4 regions of the Cupriavidus sp. Agwp_2 genome follow, and region 4 is predicted to be linked to each of the others. Evidence: predicted binding sites of a transcription regulator. Region 4 holds the regulator's gene; each other region holds the start of a gene.
The links. The regulator sigma-54, encoded in region 4, starts transcription at its own class of promoters, with help from an activator protein. The targets are predictions, from matches to a motif close to TGGCANGNAANCTGCTTT.
Positions count from the first base shown of each region.

Region 1: the regulator sigma-54 is predicted to act here: its motif matches at 1,237-1,254, upstream of LPA45_RS07375 (PQQ-dependent methanol/ethanol family dehydrogenase).
Region 2: the regulator sigma-54 is predicted to act here: its motif matches at 2,742-2,759, upstream of LPA45_RS25575 (ATP-NAD kinase family protein).
Region 3: the regulator sigma-54 is predicted to act here: its motif matches at 2,480-2,497, upstream of LPA45_RS18020 (GTP cyclohydrolase II).

Region 1 is NZ_CP088083.1:1,578,692-1,583,159, forward strand. It holds gene LPA45_RS07365 (ABC transporter substrate-binding protein) at 1-292, shown strand, start outside; gene LPA45_RS07370 (ABC transporter permease) at 303-1,112, shown strand; gene LPA45_RS07375 (PQQ-dependent methanol/ethanol family dehydrogenase) at 1,339-3,090, shown strand; gene LPA45_RS07380 (c-type cytochrome) at 3,170-3,490, shown strand; gene pqqE (pyrroloquinoline quinone biosynthesis protein PqqE) at 3,572-4,468, opposite strand, start outside.
Region 2 is NZ_CP088084.1:1,723,243-1,727,710, reverse strand. It holds gene LPA45_RS25585 (LLM class flavin-dependent oxidoreductase) at 1-372, shown strand, start outside; gene LPA45_RS25580 (sigma-54-dependent Fis family transcriptional regulator) at 598-2,610, shown strand; gene LPA45_RS25575 (ATP-NAD kinase family protein) at 2,795-3,868, shown strand; gene LPA45_RS25570 (thiamine pyrophosphate-dependent dehydrogenase E1 component subunit alpha) at 3,902-4,468, shown strand, end outside.
Region 3 is NZ_CP088084.1:33,678-38,145, forward strand. It holds gene LPA45_RS18010 (amino acid ABC transporter substrate-binding protein) at 18-959, opposite strand; gene LPA45_RS18015 (acyltransferase) at 1,212-2,321, shown strand; gene LPA45_RS18020 (GTP cyclohydrolase II) at 2,555-3,793, shown strand; gene LPA45_RS18025 (URC4/urg3 family protein) at 3,790-4,468, shown strand, end outside.
Region 4 is NZ_CP088083.1:360,796-365,263, forward strand. It holds gene ptsN (PTS IIA-like nitrogen regulatory protein PtsN) at 1-285, opposite strand, end outside; gene hpf (ribosome hibernation-promoting factor, HPF/YfiA family) at 656-1,006, opposite strand; gene LPA45_RS01730 (RNA polymerase factor sigma-54) at 1,055-2,533, opposite strand; gene lptB (LPS export ABC transporter ATP-binding protein) at 2,689-3,489, opposite strand; gene lptA (lipopolysaccharide transport periplasmic protein LptA) at 3,543-4,190, opposite strand; gene lptC (LPS export ABC transporter periplasmic protein LptC) at 4,329-4,468, opposite strand, start outside.

The DNA of each region.
Region 1 (4,468 bases), 1.2 Mb from region 4:
CGCCTGGGTGGCGGTCAAGGCGATAGCGGAAAGCGTCGCAAGGCAGCCCAGGGCCGGCTTTGCCGCGCAGGCACAAGCCCTGGTCACCGGCAAGGTGGTGGTGGACGGCTTCAAGGGCCCGCCGCTGTCGTTCCGTCCCTGGGACCGCCAGTTGCGCCAGCCCGTCATGCTGGCTCACCCGGATGGCGTCGTTGCCGTGGCGCCGGTGGAAGGCGTGCTGCATCCGAAGAACAACCTCGACACCCTGGGCGCGGACGAAGCCGACACCGCGTGCCGCGCCCCGTCCTCGTAAGGCGCAACCCATGGCCACCGTGCTGATCCATCGCTGGCGCGCGCTGCGCGCCGTCTGCGGGCGCGAACTGCGCAAGTACCTGCGCCAGCCCGGGCGTCTGCTGTCGTCGCTGGTGCGGCCGCTGCTGTGGCTGCTGGTGTTCGCGGCCGGCTTCCAGAATGCGCTCGGCGTCGCGATCGCGCCGCCGTATGAGACCTACATCGAATACAAGGTGTACGTCGCGCCCGGCCTGCTCGGCATGATCGCGCTGTTCAACGGCATGCAGTCGTCGCTGGCGATGGTGTACGACCGCGAGATGGGCGTAATGCGCCTGCTGCTGACCGCGCCGCTGCCGCGTGGCTGGCTGCTCGGCTGCAAGCTGGCCGCGAGCACGGTGCTGTCGCTGCTGCAAATGGCCGCGTTCCTGCTGGTGGCGATAAGCTTCGGCATCCGGTTCGAGCCGTTGCACCTGCTGCCCGCTTGCGGCGCCATGGCGCTGGCGGCGCTGATGCTGGCTGCGCTGGGACTGCTGCTGTCGGTGCATGTGCGCCAGCTGGAGAACTTTGCCGGCACCATGAACTTCGTGATCTTTCCGATGTTCTTTGTCAGCTCGGCGCTGTATCCGCTGTGGAAGCTGCAGGAGTCAGGTGCCGAGATCGTCTATCAACTCGCGCGCTTCAACCCCTTCACGCATGCGGTCGAGGCCATACGCTTCGCGCTGTATGGGCAGGTGGCCCCCGTGAGCCTGGCCGTGGTGGCAGGCTGTGCTGCAGTGTTCTTTGCGCTGGCGCTGCGCGGCTACGACCCGCAGCGCGGCATGGCCCGCCAGGGGCAGGCGTGAACTGGGCTGCGGCCGCCACGCATGGCTGTTCAGATCTGGAGCAGATGCAACGCAGTGTTGCGTGCTGACACGGCCGCCGGCACGCAATGCGGCCGCTTTCGGCGTGCTAGCGCGGCAATCCGATTGGCATGGGAATTGCCGTAAGTGCGGGTCCGGTGCCTGGTGGGTGCCTGGTATCGGCGCACTGGCGCATCGGTGGGAAACCAAAACAAGAGAGGAGAAGGCAATGAGGACGTTACGAGCAGTGATGGCGATCGCGGCAGTCGCGACTGCCGCGGCCAGCCTAGCGGCGCAGGCGGCAGTGACCGACGCCATGATCGAGAACGACGCAAAGAGCCCCGGCGACGTGCTGTCGTGGGGCATGGGCCCGCAAGGGCAACGCTATTCTGCGCTGACGCGCATCAATACGAAAAATGTCGGCAACCTCGTGCCGGCGTGGTCGTTCTCGTTCGGCGGCGAGAAGCAGCGCGGCCAGGAAGCGCAGCCGCTCATACACGACGGCAAGATGTTCGTGACGGCATCGTATTCGCGCATCTACGCGCTCGACCTGAAGACCGGGGCCAAGCTGTGGAAGTACGAGCACCGCCTGCCCGAAGGCATCATGCCGTGCTGCGACGTGGTTAACCGCGGCGCGGCGCTCTACGACAACCTGGTCATCTTCGGCACGCTGGATGCACAGCTGGTGGCGCTGGACCAGAAGACCGGCAAGGTGGTGTGGAAGGAGAAGCTGGAGGACTATGCCGCCGGCTACTCGTACACGGCTGCGCCGCTGATTGTCAAAGGCATGGTGCTGACCGGCATCTCGGGCGGCGAATTCGGCGTGGTCGGCCGCGTCGATGCGCGCGATGCCAAAACGGGGCAACTGGCGTGGTCGCGCCCGGTGGTGGAAGGCCACATGGGCTACAAGTACGACAAGGACGGCAACAAGACCGAGATCGGCGTGACCGGCGCCGAGAACGCCAGCTGGCCAGGCGAGACCTGGAAGACCGGCGGCGCTGCCACCTGGCTGGGCGGCACCTATGATCCGGCCACCGGGCTGGTGTACTTCGGCACGGGCAACCCGGGGCCGTGGAACAGCCATATCCGCAAGGGCGACAATCTCTACTCCGCGTCGACGGTGGCGATCGATCCGGCCACCGGCAAGATCGTCTGGCACTACCAGAACACCCCGAACGATGGCTGGGACTTCGACGGGGTCAATGAGTTCGTGACCTTCGACCTCGATGGCAAGCGCATGGGCGGCAAGGCCGACCGCAATGGCTTCTTCTACGTCAACGACGCGCGCAACGGCAAGCTGGTCAACGCCTTTCCCTTCGTCAGGAAGATCACCTGGGCCAGCGGCATCGACCTGAAGACCGGGCGGCCCAACTTTATCAGCGAAGGCCGGCCCGGCGACCCGGCCGCCGGCACCGACCCGAAGAAGGGCAAGTCCGTGTTCGCCGCGCCCGGCTTCCTGGGCGGCAAGAACCAGCAGCCGATGGCCTACAGCCCGCAGACCGGCCTGTTCTATGTGCCGGCCAACGAGTGGGGCATGGATATCTGGAACGAGCCGGTCAGCTACAAGAAGGGCGCAGCTTTCCTGGGCGCGGGTTTCACCATCCAGCCGCTGAACGAGGACTACATCGGCTCGCTGCGCGCGATCAATCCCAAGACCGGCAAGATCGTCTGGGAGGCTAAGAACGGTGCGCCGCTGTGGGGCGGTGCGATGACCACTGCCGGGGGACTGGTGTTCTGGGGCACGCCGGAGGGCTATCTGAAGGCAGCCGACGCCCGGACCGGCAAGGAACTGTGGAAGTTCCAGACCGGCAGTGGCGTGGTGGCGCCGCCGGTCACCTGGGAAGACAACGGCGAGCAGTACGTGGCCGTGGTGTCGGGCTGGGGCGGCGCGGTGCCGCTATGGGGCGGGGAAGTCGCCAAGCGGGTGAATTTCCTGGAGCAGGGCGGATCGGTGTGGGTGTTCAAACTGCACAAGAGCTGAACACGGGCCGGTCGATGGACATGCACGCTGGCATCGCGATGCCGGCGTGCGCGCATAACGAAACTGTGAGACCAAAGGTATGAAGAAGGAATGGATGGCGCTGGCGGCTGCGGTGCTGCTGCCTTGCGCGGCGCAGGCGGGCACGGCGGCCGATATGCAGGCACTGGCTGACAAGAACGGCTGCTTCGCCTGCCACGGCATGCAGTCGAAACTGGTGGGGCCGGGCTTCGCCGAGGTGGCGGCCAAGTACAAGGGGGATAGCCAGGCAGTCGGGCGGCTGGCCAGGAAGATCCGTGAAGGTGGCAAGGGGGCGTGGGGGCCGGTGCCGATGCCCGCGCATGGGAATCTTGGCGAGGCGGATGCGAAGAAGCTCGCGGAGTGGGTGCTGGATGTAGGGTAGGAACGCGGTAGAAGCGCGTGAGAAGCGCGTAAGAAGCGCGTAAGAAGCGCAGCCCGGCTGGCGCGAGCCAGCCGGGCTTTGCTACTTGCCCGCAGCGCTCAGGCGCAGGGAGTTGCCATCGCTGCGAAACACCATCGGCTGGACTTCGCCGCGCGCCTGCAGGGCCGCAAGCCGGCCCCGCAGCACGACCTCGCCGACCTTGCCGTGCTCTGCGGAGCGCTCGCAGACCGGATCGGTCGCAGCGGGGTCGCCGGTCAGCAGGAAGGCCTGGCAGTGGCAGCCGCCGTAGTCCTCCTCCCGGTGGTCGCAGGACCGACACGGTTCCTGCATCCATGCCGTGCCGCGAAAACGGCGGAACGCCTCGCTGTCGCGCCAGATCTCGCGCAATCCCTGCGTCGTCACATTCGGCAGCGCCAGCCCCGGCAGCATGCGCGCCGCGTGGCACGGCAGGGCAGTCCCGTCGGGCGCCACGCCCAGGAAGGTCGTGCCCCAGCCATTCATGCACTTCTTGGGCCGGGCCTCGAAGTAGTCGGGCACCACGAACAGGATCTGGCACCGCTTGCCGATGCGCGCCCGGTACTCCCTGACCACGGCCTCGGCCTCCAGCAACTGCTCGCGCGTGGGCAGCAGCGCAAGGCGGTTCTCCCACGCCCAGCCGTAGTACTGGGTATTGGCCAGCTCAAGGTATTCCGCCCCCATCTGCAGCGCCATCTCGATGATGGTGCCGACATGCGGCAGGTTGTGCCGGTGCAGCACGCAGTTCATCACCATCGGGTAGCCCTGCGCCTTGATCATCCGGGCTACGCGCTGCTTCAGGTCGAAAGTGCGGGTGCTGGAGAGGAAGTCGTTGAGCTCGCGCGTGGAATCCTGGAAGGACAGCTGGATATGGTCCAGCCCCGCCTCGCGCAACGCCGCGAGCCTGGCGTCGGTCAGGCCCACGCCAGAGGTGATGAGGTTGGTATAGAAGCCCAGGCCGTG
Region 2 (4,468 bases), on a different replicon from region 4:
CGCCCGTACGTGATGCTCGGCTTCAACGTCTTCGCCGCAGACAGCGCCGACGAGGCGCGCCGCCTGTTCAGCTCGCTGCAGCAGCAGTTCCTGGCGCTGGTGCGCGGCACGCCGGGGCAGCTGCGCCCGCCGGTGGACGACATCGAGTCGCTGTGGACCGAGAGCGAGGCCGACCATATCCGCCGCTCGCTGGCGTGCTCGGTGGTGGGCGATCCGGAGTCGGTGCGCGCCGGCATGCAGCGCTTTGTCGATGACCTGCAGCCGGACGAACTGATGCTGACCGGCCAGATCTATGACCACCAGGCGCGGCTGCGCTCCTTCGACATCGCCGCAGGCGCGGCACGCAGCCTCAAGGCCAACGCCGCACTCTGAGCATCCGGTATGGCGCACGCCGCACTTGCGGCGTGCGCTTGCCGCCGTCTCGTGACTCCTGTCTGCCATTCTGGTTTGCATCCCGCCGATGCGCTCGGATACATTAGAAGGCCGAGACCAGACAGAGGCGCGGCCACCCAGGCACGCGCCCGCACAGTCCGCCCGATCCACCGCCCCCTCAGAGAGACTCCCGGGGCCGACGGCAGCGACGACCAGGAGACAGCGATGGACCTGCGGCAACGCGAGCACATCGAGACGGTGGTCCAGGCCACCACATACCTAGCCCCGCCCGCCGTGCTGGCGGACCGGATCGCGCACGACGCCATCATCCAGAACTCATGGCGGCGCTGCGTGCACCAGTACGGGCTCGATCCTTCGCGCATGCAGGAAGCGCGCATTTTGCCGCAGCCGCGGCTGCGCGAACACCAGGAACGCATCGACGATTTCGCGCGCATCGCACGCCACGGCCTGCAGAGCCTGTACGGCCAGGTGGCGGCGCTGGGGTACGTGGTGCTGCTGACCGATGCGCAGGGCGTGACGGTCGACTATATCGGCGATGCGCGCACCGATGCCGCGCTGCGGCACGCCGGCCTCTATCTCGGCGCGGAATGGAGCGAAAGCGGCGCCGGCACCTGTGCAGTGGGGACGGCGCTGGTCACCGGGCAAGCCCTCACCGTGCACCAGGCCGACCATTTCGACGCGACCCATATCCCGCTGACCTGCACCGCCGCGCCGCTGTTCGACACGCACGGCAACCTGCACGCCATCCTCGACATCTCCGCGCTGACCTCGCCGCATGCCAAGGACAGCCAGGGGCTGGCGTTGCAGCTGGTGCGCATCTATGCCGCCCATATCGAGAACGCCAACTTCCTGCGCGCGCACCGGCGCGACTGGATCCTGAAGCTGAACGTCGCGCCGGAGTTCGTCGACGTCAACCCCGAATACCTGCTGGCGCTGGACGAGGCCGGCCGCATTGTCGGCCACAACCACCGCGCCCGGCTGATGCTGGAGAGCGAGCTGGGCGGCGCGGCCGGCGCCACCGTGCTCGGCCAGCGGTTCGAGGCACTGTTCGGCGCCCGGCTGGAAGAGCTGGGCAACTATGTCTACTCCCGGCCCAGCGAACAGCGGCTGGTGGCGCTGAACCGCAGCGGCGGGCTGCTGTACCTGAGCGTGATGCCGCCCGCGCTGCGCTGGCAGGCACCGGCGAAGGAAGCGCCGGTGGCCATGCCCGACGCGCTGGCCGCACTGACCGGCGGCGATATCGCGCTGCAGCAGCAACTGCAGCGCGCCGCGCGACTGGTCGATTCGCCGATCAACCTGCTGATCCACGGCGAGACCGGCAGCGGCAAGGAGTTCTTCGCCAAGGCCCTGCACCAGGCCAGCTCGCGCCGCAGCGGCCCGTTCATCGCGGTGAACTGCGCGGCGATCCCGGAAACGCTGATCGAGAGCGAGCTGTTCGGCCACCTGCCCAACAGCTTCTCCGGCGCCGGCCCGCGCGGCAAGCGCGGGCTGATCCAGGAAGCCGACGGCGGCACGCTGTTCCTGGACGAGATCGGCGACATGCCGCGCGAGCTGCAGTCGCGGCTGCTGCGCGTGCTGGCCGAGGGCGAGGTGCTGCCGGTCGGCGCCGCAAGGCCCGTGCCAGTGCGGCTGCGCGTCATCTCCGCGACGCACCACGGCCTGGAGCAACTGGTCGCCGAAGGCCGCTTCCGCGAGGACCTCTTCTACCGCCTCAATGGCGCCCGTTTCGAACTGCCGCCACTGCGCGCACGCAGCGACCTCGACTGGCTGATGGCCAAGCTGCTGCAGGAAGGCGCCGGCCAGGCCGTGACGTTGTCGCCGGCGGCACGCGAGCGGCTGCATCGCCATCGCTGGCCGGGCAACCTGCGCGAGCTGCGCAACGTGCTGGAATACGCGCGCGCCGTCTGCGCCGGCGGCTATATCGATGAGCAGGACCTGCCCGACGGCCTCGGGACCGCGGCCATTCCCGCTGCACCCCCGCAAGCTGCGCCGGTTGCCGGCGACAGCGCCGCCGCGCCATTCGACCCGCACCAGCTGCCGCCCGAAGGCATGCTGCTGATGCAGTACCTGCGCGCTTCCGGCTGGAACCTGAGCGCGGTTGCGCGCCAGATCGGCATCAGCCGCATGACCCTGTACCGTCGCATGGAACGTTACGGCATCCAGTCGCCTAACCGGCGCGACGGGGCCGACGACGAGGGCGGCAAGCCCGCCCACTGAGCGGGCTCGCGATACGGCTGTCCACCCGCTGTACACCTGTGCTGTGACACCTGTCACATCGCAGCGCTCCGCTTTGCCTTTCCGCTGCGGGTAATCCCTTGGTTTTTGCGCATTTTTTGCCCTGCGCGCACTGGCACAGCCATTGCAATTTGCCTGTCACCACAATCACAACAGGAGACAGGCAATGGGGCACGCAGCCGGCGCCGGCACGCCACTGGTCGGTATCATCGCCAACCCGATTTCCGCGCGCGATATCCGCCGCGTGATCGCCAACGCCAATAGCCTGCAGCTGGCCGATCGCGTCAATATCGTGCTGCGCCTGCTGGCCGCGCTGGCGTCATGCGGCGTGGGCCGCGTGCTGATGATGCCGGACCGCGAAGGGTTGCGCGTCATGCTGGCGCGGCACCTGGCGCGTCGCCAAGGCCCCGACTCCGACCTGCCCGCCGTCGAATACCTCGACATGCCCGTGACCGCACGCGTCGACGACACGCTGCACGCCGCGCGCTGCATGGCCGACGCCGGCGTGGCCGCGATCATCGTGCTCGGGGGTGACGGCACGCATCGCGCGGTGGTGCGCGAATGTGGCGGCGTTCCGATCGCCGGCCTGTCGACCGGCACCAACAACGCCTACCCCGAGATGCGCGAGCCGACCATCACCGGCCTCGCCACCGGCCTCTACGCCACCGGGCGCGTTCCCGACAAGCACGCGCTTGCCTCCAACAAGCGGCTCGACATCGTCATCCGCGACGGCGACGGCGGCTTTCGCCGCGACATCGCGCTGGTGGATGCGGTGATCTCGCACGAACACTTCATCGGCGCGCGCGCCTTGTGGAAGACCGACACGCTCGCCGCGGTCTATGTGTCGTTCGCCGATCCGCAGGCCATCGGCCTGTCAGCCATCGCCGGCCTGCTCGAACCGCTCGGCCGGCGCGATCCCGGCGGCCTGGCGATCGAGCTGGCCGCGCCGGGCGAAGGCGAATTCGACCTGCGCGCACCGATCGCGCCGGGACTGCTGTGCACGGTGCCGGTGGCCGGCTGGGAGCGCCTTGAACACGGCCGCCCGCACCGCGTGCGCCAGCGCAGCGGCATCGTCGCGCTCGACGGCGAACGCGAGCTGGCGTTCGGCCCTGACGACGAAGTCACCGTGACCCTGCATGAACACGCTTTTCGCAGCATCGACGTGGCGGGCTGCATGCGCTATGCCGCGCAGCATCGGCTGATGCGCAGCAGCAACCCGTTGCTTACCTGCCTTTCCTGAAGTGCAAACCTTGATAGAACGAAGGAGACAGACATGACAGCCAGAGCTTCGAAGGATCCCGGCGCGCTGCCGCTCGACAAGGAGACGCTGCTGACGGTGTACCGGAAGATGCGCACCATCCGCGATTTCGAGGAGCGCCTGCACGTGGACTTCGCGCGGGGCGACATCCCGGGCTTCGTCCACCTGTATGCAGGTGAAGAAGCCGCGGGCGTCGGCATCCTGCACCACCTGAACGATGGCGACCGCATTGCCAGCACGCACCGCGGCCATGGCCACTGCATTGCCAAGGGTGTGGATCCGGTGGCGATGATGATGGAGATCTATGGCAAGAAGGGCGGCTCTTGCAACGGCAAGGGCGGCTCGATGCATATCGCCGACCTGTCCAAGGGCATGATGGGCGCCAACGGCATCCTGGGCGCGGGCGCGCCGCTGATCTGCGGCGCAGCGCTGGCGGCCAAGTTCCGCGGCAAGGGCGAGGTCGGCATCACCTTCTGCGGCGACGGCGCTTCCAACCAGGGCACCTTCCTGGAAAGCCTGAACCTGGCCGCGGTGTGGAACCTGCCGGTGATCTTCGTGATCGAGAACAACGGCTATGCCGAG
Region 3 (4,468 bases), on a different replicon from region 4:
TTTTGGCGAAATCCGGGCTACTCGGTGACGGCGTCCGACGGATGCTTCCAGGCCGCGCGCACCTCGCCGGACGGTGCCAGCGCCAGGTTGATGCCGCGGCTGCCGATGGGCTGCTGGAACCAGCGCTTCTGCAGCGCGATCACGTCCGGCCCGGTGAAGGCCGTGGCGAGCGTCTGGTCGACCAGGCGTTTCCATTCCGGATCGGCCTTGGACAGCATCAGCGCGTTCTGCTCGATTGACAGCGACGGGCCGACGATCACGTACTGCGACGGATCCTTGGCGCGGGCACGCAGGCCGGCCAGCAGCACGTCATCCATCACGAAGGCCTGGGCGCGGCCGGACTCGAGCAGCAGGAACGACTCGCCATGATCCTTGGCGTAGACGTCGTGGTAGCCGTACTGGTCCTTCAGGCGGCGCACGTGGCGGTCGCCGGTCGAGCCCGCGCTGGTGACCACGTTCTTGCCGCGCAGGTCGCCCAACGAGCGGATGCCCGAGTCGGCGCGGACCAGCATGCGCACGGTCGAGACGTAGTGCGAGACGCTGAAGGCCACCTGCTTCTGGCGCTCGAGCGAATTGGTGTTGGGAGCGCAGTCGAGGTCGACCAGCCCGTTGACCACCGCGGGAATGCGGTTCTGCGGCGTCAGTGGCATCCAGCGCACTTTCAGGTCTTTCAGGCCCAGCTTCTGGCGCGCCGCTTCCGCCGCGCGCAGGCACAGCTCGACCGCGTAGCCAGCCGGCTGGCCCTTGTCGTCGGCAAAGGAAAAGGGCAGCGCCGATTCTCGATAGCCCAGCACGATGGTGCCGGAATCGCGGATCTTGTCGAGCACGGGCGTTTGCGACTGGGCATTGGCGGCAGCCGGCATCAGCGCGGAGGCGATGACGCCGAAGGCGAGCGCCGCCAGCGGGCGACGGGCGCGGGACAAGCGGGTTAGCAGGGAAGACAGGACGGAGACGGACATTCGGGAAACCGGGTAGCTGGCCGATGGTGCGGCAAAGTCGCTAGGGTATACCCGGTCCTTCGATGGGTGAAGGACAAAGTCGTCATAAGCAAATGCTTCCTTGTTGAGACATGACTTTCAGAGTGAGCAGAGTCGGCAACAATCGCGGCAAGTGTGTAACCAATCCGCAATTTGTGGATGTGACGCCACATGTCAATCAGGGCAAACAGGTAGAATCGCGCCTTTCGTGCGCTTTGTCAGACTCCAAGAACAATGAGCCCCCGTCCGTCACGCCTGCCCTGCATCGACGCGCTCAAGGCGGTCAGTTCCCAGCTGATCGTGCTGCACCATCTCGCCTTCTACGGCCCGATGTCCGACACGGCCTACCGTCTCGCGCCGGGCCTGGTGGACTGGCTGTATGACTACGCCCGCATCGCGGTCCAGGTGTTCCTGGTGATCAGCGGCTTCCTGGCCGCGCGCAGCCTAGCGCCGCACGGCCGGCTGGAAATCCGCGAGCATCCGCTGGCGATGCTGTGGCGCCGTTACCTCAAGCTGATCGTGCCCTTCGCCGCGGCGCTGCTGCTGAGCATTGCCGGCGCCGCGCTGGCGCGGCAATGGATGATCCATGAATCGATTCCGGCCCCGCCGCACCTGATGCAGTTCCTGGCGCACCTCACGCTGCTGCATAACGTGCTCGATGTCGATGCGCTGTCGGCCGGTGTCTGGTACGTCGCGATCGACCTGCAACTGTTCGGCCTGCTGCTGATGGCGCTGTGGGCGGCTCGCACCTTTGCGCCGCGCGAGGCGCAGGCGGGCGCCGCGGCCGGCATCGGCGTGGTTGCGCTGCTGGCGGTCGCGTCGCTGTTCTGGTTCAACCGTGATGCCGCCTGGGATATCTGGGCGGTGTACTTCTTTGGCGCCTATGGCATGGGCACGCTGGCGTGGTGGGCCTCGAACCCGGGCCGTTCGGCCATGCCGCTGCTGGTGCTCGGCGCGGTGGCGCTGGCGGCGCTGATCGTCGATTTCCGGCTGCGAATCGCCGTGGCGCTGGCTACCGCGCTGCTGCTGGCGGTCGCACGCCGCGGTGGCTGGATGGAGCGCTGGCCGCGCGGCCATGTGGTCGGATTCTTCGGCCGCATTTCCTATTCGGTCTTCCTGGTGCATTTCCCGGTGTGCCTGCTGGTGAATGCGCTGGTGTCGAACCTTGCGCCGGGGCAGCCGGTGCTGAACGCGCTGGGCATGGCGACGGCGTGGGCGCTGAGCAACGTTGCCGGCGCGCTCTTTCATCGCTACGTGGAAAGCGCAAGCCCGCTGGCAGCGCTGCGCGCGGCGTGGGTCTGGCTGTCGGACGCACGCGGCTCGGCGAGCCGTCCTACTATGTAAGCCTTGCAAGCCTGCGCGCCCGGCAGATTGCCTCCTGCTGGTGCGCGCGCACCGTCGGCGTCATGTCCCCGGCACGCCATGCGTGCATGCGCGCCGCCCCGCTTGCGTACGGCGCCATACAGTGCGCGGCAAAACTCGCGTAAACCGGCATTGGGCGATGGCATGAACGTTGCCTAGTATGGAATCGTAAACCTGACCATTTGGTCAGGATTCCACCGGGAACCGAGGGTGCCATGTCCGACCATATCGTCCTCACCTCGCACGCGCGCCGCGACAAGCCCGCCGAGCCGATTCACTGGGGTGCACCCACCGCCGCCGAACGCGGCCCCGTGATTGCCAGCCTGGCGAACCCCGCGCAACGTAACGTGATCGGCACCCACGCCGGCGCCTATGCCATCTACCGCGCACTGGCGGTTGCCTCCGGCTCGCTGCAGCGCGACCATCGCCCCGACCTGACCGATACGGCACCCGCCGAGGCCATCGGCCCGCACCCGCAGTGGGCCGATCCGGAAAAGATCGTCTCGCTCGATCCCTGGGGCCACCTCGTTTCCTCCGTCTTCGCGGACCGTATCGCGGCGGGCGTGGATATCCGCCCGACCATCGCCGTCACGCGCGCGCATATCAATATGCCCGAGCTGATATCGGCGATGGCTGCCGGCCGGCTGAAGCCGGACGGCAGCATCCTCTACGCCAATGGCGACGTGCGCGTGACCAAGGCGGCGGTCGATCCGGTCTGGCACCTGCCGGGGCTGGCGGCGCGGTTCGGCATCAAGGAAAGCGCGTTGCGGCGCGGCCTGTTCGAGCAGACCGGCGGCATGTTCCCGGAACTGGTCACGCGGCCCGACCTGAAAGTGTTCCTGCCGCCCATCGGCGGCATGACGCTGTACTTCTTCGGGGACGTCAGCCAACTCGGCAAGACCGAGACCAAAGTGGCTTGCCGCGTGCACGATGAATGCAACGGATCCGACGTATTCGGGTCAGACATCTGTACCTGCCGCCCGTACCTGGCACATGGCATCGAGGTGTGCATCGAGATGGCGCAGCAGGGCGGCGTCGGGCTGGTCGTCTACAACCGCAAGGAAGGCCGCGCGCTGGGCGAGGTGACCAAGTTCCTGGTCTATAACGCCCGCAAGCGGCAGGCGGGCGGCGATCGCGCCGAGACTTACTTTGCCCGCACCGAATGCGTGGCAGGCGTGCAGGACATGCGTTTCCAGGAGCTGATGCCGGATGTGTTCCACTGGCTGGGCATCCGCCGCATCGACCGTTGGGCGTCGATGAGTAACATGAAGCATGGCGCGCTGGTGGCGCAGGGCATCGAGGTGGTCGAGCAGGTGGCGATTCCCGAAGCCCTGATCCCGGCGGACGCCCGTGTCGAGATCGACGCCAAGGTGGCGGCCGGCTACTTTACGCACTACACGCCGCCGGATGCCGATGAACTCGCCCTGGCAAAGGGCAGGGGGTTGAACGAATGACAATGTATCCCGAAGAGGATCGTGGCGGCATGGACCGTCGGGGAGCAGGCGAGGAAATGCGTCCGGGCGGGGGCTGGCTCAGCCCTGTGCCGGAAGGGCACCCCGCTTCCGCGCTGCTGTGCGCTGAAGCCGTGCGCACGCATTGCGCGGCGGTCACCGAGCACGTGGCCAGCGGCGCGTCCGAGTTGTTTACCTGGCACCCCGATCGCGTCCATGCGATCGCCGATTACGTGGCCAGCACCATCCGGCAGCGCTATCCGGACCTGCAGGTGCCTTACCACAGCCGCTGGCGCCACTTCGAGAGCGGCGGCGTCGACCAGCGCGTCGACCGCTGGCATGTGCTGTGCGAGCGTGCCGCCATGAGCGGGCCAGAGCACCGCGAAGAGCGTGCGCGCATCGGCATCGACCTGGTGATCCCGAGCGTACTGCTCGACGCCGGCGCGGGACCCGACTGGCGCTACCGCGACCCGGCCAGCGACCTGGTGCTGACCCGCTCCGAAGGGCTGGGCGTGGCCAGCTTCGACCTGTTCGCACGTGGCGGCTTCTCCGCGGCGCCCGGCGACCCGCTGCGCGCCGATGCCGAGCGGCTGCAGCGCATCGACGCCGACAGCATTGCGCACGCCTTCCAGGTGGCCCAGCACAACCCGCTGGTCGGGCTGGAAGGCCGCGCCGGGT
Region 4 (4,468 bases):
CTTGCCGTCAGGCGATTCAAACGGGATCGGCTCGGCCAAGCGCATGAAGGCGGCCAGCGGCTGCTTCAGGCCCTTGATGCGGCCGTGCGGAATCGCCACGCCGGCGCCGAGCCCGGTGGAGCCCAGCGACTCGCGCGCAAACAGGTTGTCCGTCACGATGGCGCGCGCCACGCCATGGTTGTTCTCGAAGAGGAGCCCGGCCTGCTCGAACACACGCTTCTTGCTGGTGACGCTGACGTCGAGGGTGATGTTGCCGGGTGGCAGCAATTTGGCCAAACGATTCATGGGCGATGCGCAGGATTTCAGTTAGCGGGCGGATCCGCCGTTCCGCCGGGCAGTGGATGGCTCAGAGGCAGCGGATCACCGGCAGCGCCGAGGCGTCCGGCCATTATAGAGCAGCGGCCTCCCTGTGATTGTGCACCGCAGCGCTGCGCCCGTGTGGGTCCGCACCGTAACCGGGCGCGGGGCAGAATGCGGCGCTGCATGTATGGCGCAGCATACACCTTGCTGCGGCCGTTGCGAACACTCCGCCTCAAACGGGTGACAGGCGTTTGCGCACGCGCCACAGCGCTGCAGGCGCAAAAAAGCCGCGCAAATGCGCGGCTTGCCTGTTTTGTCTTGATTCAGCAGCCCTCTGTGGGGCCACCGGGCACGGTCATTGCTGCATCTGCGCTGCGGCCATCTGGTACTTGACCGCTTCGCGGTCGTGGCCCTGCACGCGGTCCTTGTAGCGGAGTACCTGACGGTCTAGCTTGTCGACGAGTGCGTCGATCGCTGCATACAGGTCTTCATGATGCGCTTCAACGAAGATGTCCTTGCCCCTGAGATGTAGATTGATTTCCGCGTATTGCCGACGGTCCTTTTCCTTGTGGTTGTCGACAGAGAGCAGCACGCTAACGCCAATGACCTGATCGAAATGCCTGACGATTCGCTCCAGCTTCGTTTCCACGTACTCACGCAACGGCGGCGTGATGTCCAGGTGGTGTCCACTGATCTTGAAGTTCATAGCGCTTCTCCTTCTGAAAGAGCCTCACCAGGCAGGCGGTGGGCTCGGCTACAAAGACTTGCGGAGATTCACTGCGGGGATCTTCAGGGCTTCGCGATATTTGGCAACGGTGCGGCGTGCGACAACGAAGCCTTGCTCACCCAGCAGTTCGGCGATGCGACTGTCGGAAAGGGGATTCCTCGGGTCTTCGGCTCCTATCAGTTGCTTGATCAAGGCGCGGATGGCCGTTGATGAAGCCGCGCCACCGGTTTCGGTGGACACGTGGCTCCCGAAGAAGTACTTCAGTTCGAAAGTACCCATCGGCGTTGCCATGTATTTATTGGTCGTCACCCGGGAGATGGTTGACTCGTGTAATCCCAGTGTATCGGCAATCTCCCGCAAAACCAAGGGGCGCATGGCGATTTCGCCGTGCGTGAAAAAGTTCTTTTGACGCTCGACAATGGCCTGCGAGACACGCAGGATCGTGTCGAACCTTTGCTGGATATTCTTGATCAGCCAGCGTGCCTCCTGCAGCTTCTGCTGCAGGCCAGCGGTACCTGACTCTCCCTTCGCGCCGCGCAGGATCTGCGCGTACATGTCGTTGATGCGCAGCCTCGGCATCACATCCGGATTGAGTTGCGCGATCCAGCCGCCGCCGCTCTTGCGCACGAACACATCGGGCACGACGAAGTCGGCTTCGGGGCGGCTATACGCGTGGCCGGGGTAAGGTGCCAGCGAGCGGATCAATTCGTGCGCGGCCTTGAGTGCTGGCTCGTCTACCTGCAGCGCTTTCTTCAGTCGCGTGTAGTCGCGCACTGCCAGCAGTTCCAGGTGGTTATGCACGATGTTCAGCGCCAGCTCGCGCTGCGGGTGCTTCAGCCGGCGCAACTGCAGGCCGAGGCACTCGGCGGCATTGCGCGCGCCCACGCCAGGCGGGTCGAAGCTCTGCAGCAGCGTCAGCATGGCCTGCACTTCGTCGATCTCGAACTCGAGTTCTTCGGGCAGTTCTGCGCAGATTTCTTCGAGTGAGGCGCTGAGGTAGCCGTCGTCGTCGAGTGATTCGATCAGGAAGATGGCAAGGCCCTTGTCGCGCACCGAAATCTTCAGCGGCGTCAGCTGTTCCATCAGGTATTCGCGCAGCGTGGGCTCGGCCTCGCGCAGCTGCATCGGCGTCTTCTCGTCTTCGTCGCCTTGCGGGCGGCGCGCGAAGTCGTCCAGGCTCCAGTCGCCGCCATAGTCATCGCCGCTGTTGCTGTCGCCGTAGCTGTCGTCGTCGCCCGCGCCATCGGCGCGCGCCTCGCCGTTGCCTTGCGGTTCGGCTGGTGCCGGGGCCGGCGCGCTCTGCAAGTTGACCGAACCATCGGCAGCCACGCGCAGCGGGCTTTCGATCCAGTCGTTCTCGCGTTCGAGCAGCGGGTTTTCCGTGAGCGCCTGTTCGACTTCCTGCTGCAGTTCCAGCGTCGACAGCTGCAACAGCCTGATCGACTGCTGCAGTTGCGGCGTCAGTGCCAGGTGCTGGGAGAGGCGGAGCTGTAGCGACGGTTTCATGCGACCTATTTTATGCGCATCTTTCCGTTGTTGGAACGGAAATTGCTATCGATGTCGCGGCTTGATCGACGCCGGCAGTGGGCTGGCCCATATGCAGATCATGGGGCCGAAAGCAGGGAGAATCAATGGCCTGCCGCAGCGGGCAGGCCAGTACATCACATGCGGAAGTTCTCGCCCAGGTAGACGCGCCGCACCGATTCGTTGGCGATGATCTCCTCGGGCTGGCCCGCGGCCAGCACCGTGCCTTCGCTGATGATGTAGGCGTGGTCGCAGATGCCGAGGGTCTCGCGCACGTTGTGGTCGGTGATCAGCACGCCGATATTGCGCGCCTTCAGGAAGCTCACGATGCGCTGGATTTCGCCCACTGCGATCGGATCCACGCCGGCGAACGGTTCGTCCAGCAGGATGAAGCGCGGCGACGATGCCAGCGCGCGCGCGATTTCCACGCGGCGGCGTTCGCCGCCGGACAGCGACAGCGCCGGGTTGTTGCGCAGGTGCGCGATCTGCAGGTCGTCGAGCAGCGCGTCGAGCCTGCGTTCGATCTCGGCCTTGGCCAGCGGCTTGCCGTTCTCCACCTGCAGTTCCAGCACCGCGCGGATGTTCTCCTCGACGTTGAGCTTGCGGAAGACCGACGCTTCCTGCGGCAGGTAGGACAGGCCCATGCGCGCGCGCTCGTGGATCGGCAGGCCGCTGATATGGTCGCCGTCGAGCACGATATCGCCCTCGTCCAGGTTCACCAGCCCCACGATCATGTAGAACGAGGTGGTCTTGCCCGCGCCGTTGGGGCCGAGCAGGCCGACCACTTCGCCACTCTTCACGTCCAGCGAGACATCCTTGACCACGGTGCGCGAGCCGTAGCGCTTTTTCAGGTGGCGCACGACCAGCGTGCTGCCGCCTTCGAGGACGGCCGTGGCTTGGACGGAAGGCTTTTCGGCGATGGTGGCGGTATCGGTCATTGGCACAGTCTGGCGTTCAGCGTTTCAGGCGAGGAAGCGGTCCCGGCCCGGCGTCAGGGTTTGTTGGCGGGCGCGGGCGCCGGCTTCAGGTCCAGCGGCGAGCCGCTGCCCGAACCCTGCGCATTCGGGTCCTGCCGCGGCGACAGCACCGCGCGCACGCGGCCCGACGGATTGGCGGCCGAGGTATTGTCGCCGCCGCCGGCAGCCGTGTAGAACTCCTTGCGGCTGTCGTAGGTCAGCACCGCGCCGCGGATTTCGTCGAGCATCTTGGCGCCCTGCAGGCGAGCCATGCGCGCGTGGCCGATCAGCTTGGACAGTTCCTGCTTGCCGTCGTATTCGATGCGGTCGCCCCAGCCGTCGATGTATTCGTCGACGCCTTCGCGCTTCTGCCGGATGTAGGCCTGCTTGCCGGCCTTGGCGGTGGCCACCGCGAACTGGTAGCCCTCGGGATCGGTGCGCAGCTCGGCCGCATCTGACTTCAGGACCATCGTGCCCTTGGTCAGCACCACGTTGCCGGTCAGCGTATAGATCTGCTTGACGTCGTCGTAGCTGGCGTTGTCGGCCTCCAGCACCATCGGCTTGTCGCGGTCCGCGCGCTCTGCCAGCGCGGGCTGGGCCAGCAGCAGGCCGAGGGCCGTGGCCGTGGCGAGCAGGGCCTGGGCGGCGTGTCGACGGGACGAAGTCGTCAGGGAAGCGGTCATGTTGGCAGCAGTGGCTAGAGGGCGTGTTGGTGCGGGTGGTGCGGGTGGTGCGGGTGGTGCGGGTGGTGCTGGTCGTGCGGGCAGGCAGGGCGCGCAGCGGCATTGCCGGCGGCCGGCCGCGTGGCCGCGCGGACCGGGTCAGGGCCCCGGCGTACGGCCCGGGGACGGCCCGGTGACGATGGTGCCGCGTACATTGCCGAGCAATTGTACTTCGCGGGTGACGTTGTTGAAGATCAGCCCGTTCGCGGTCATCACCGAAGGGCCGCGCGTCAGCTTCA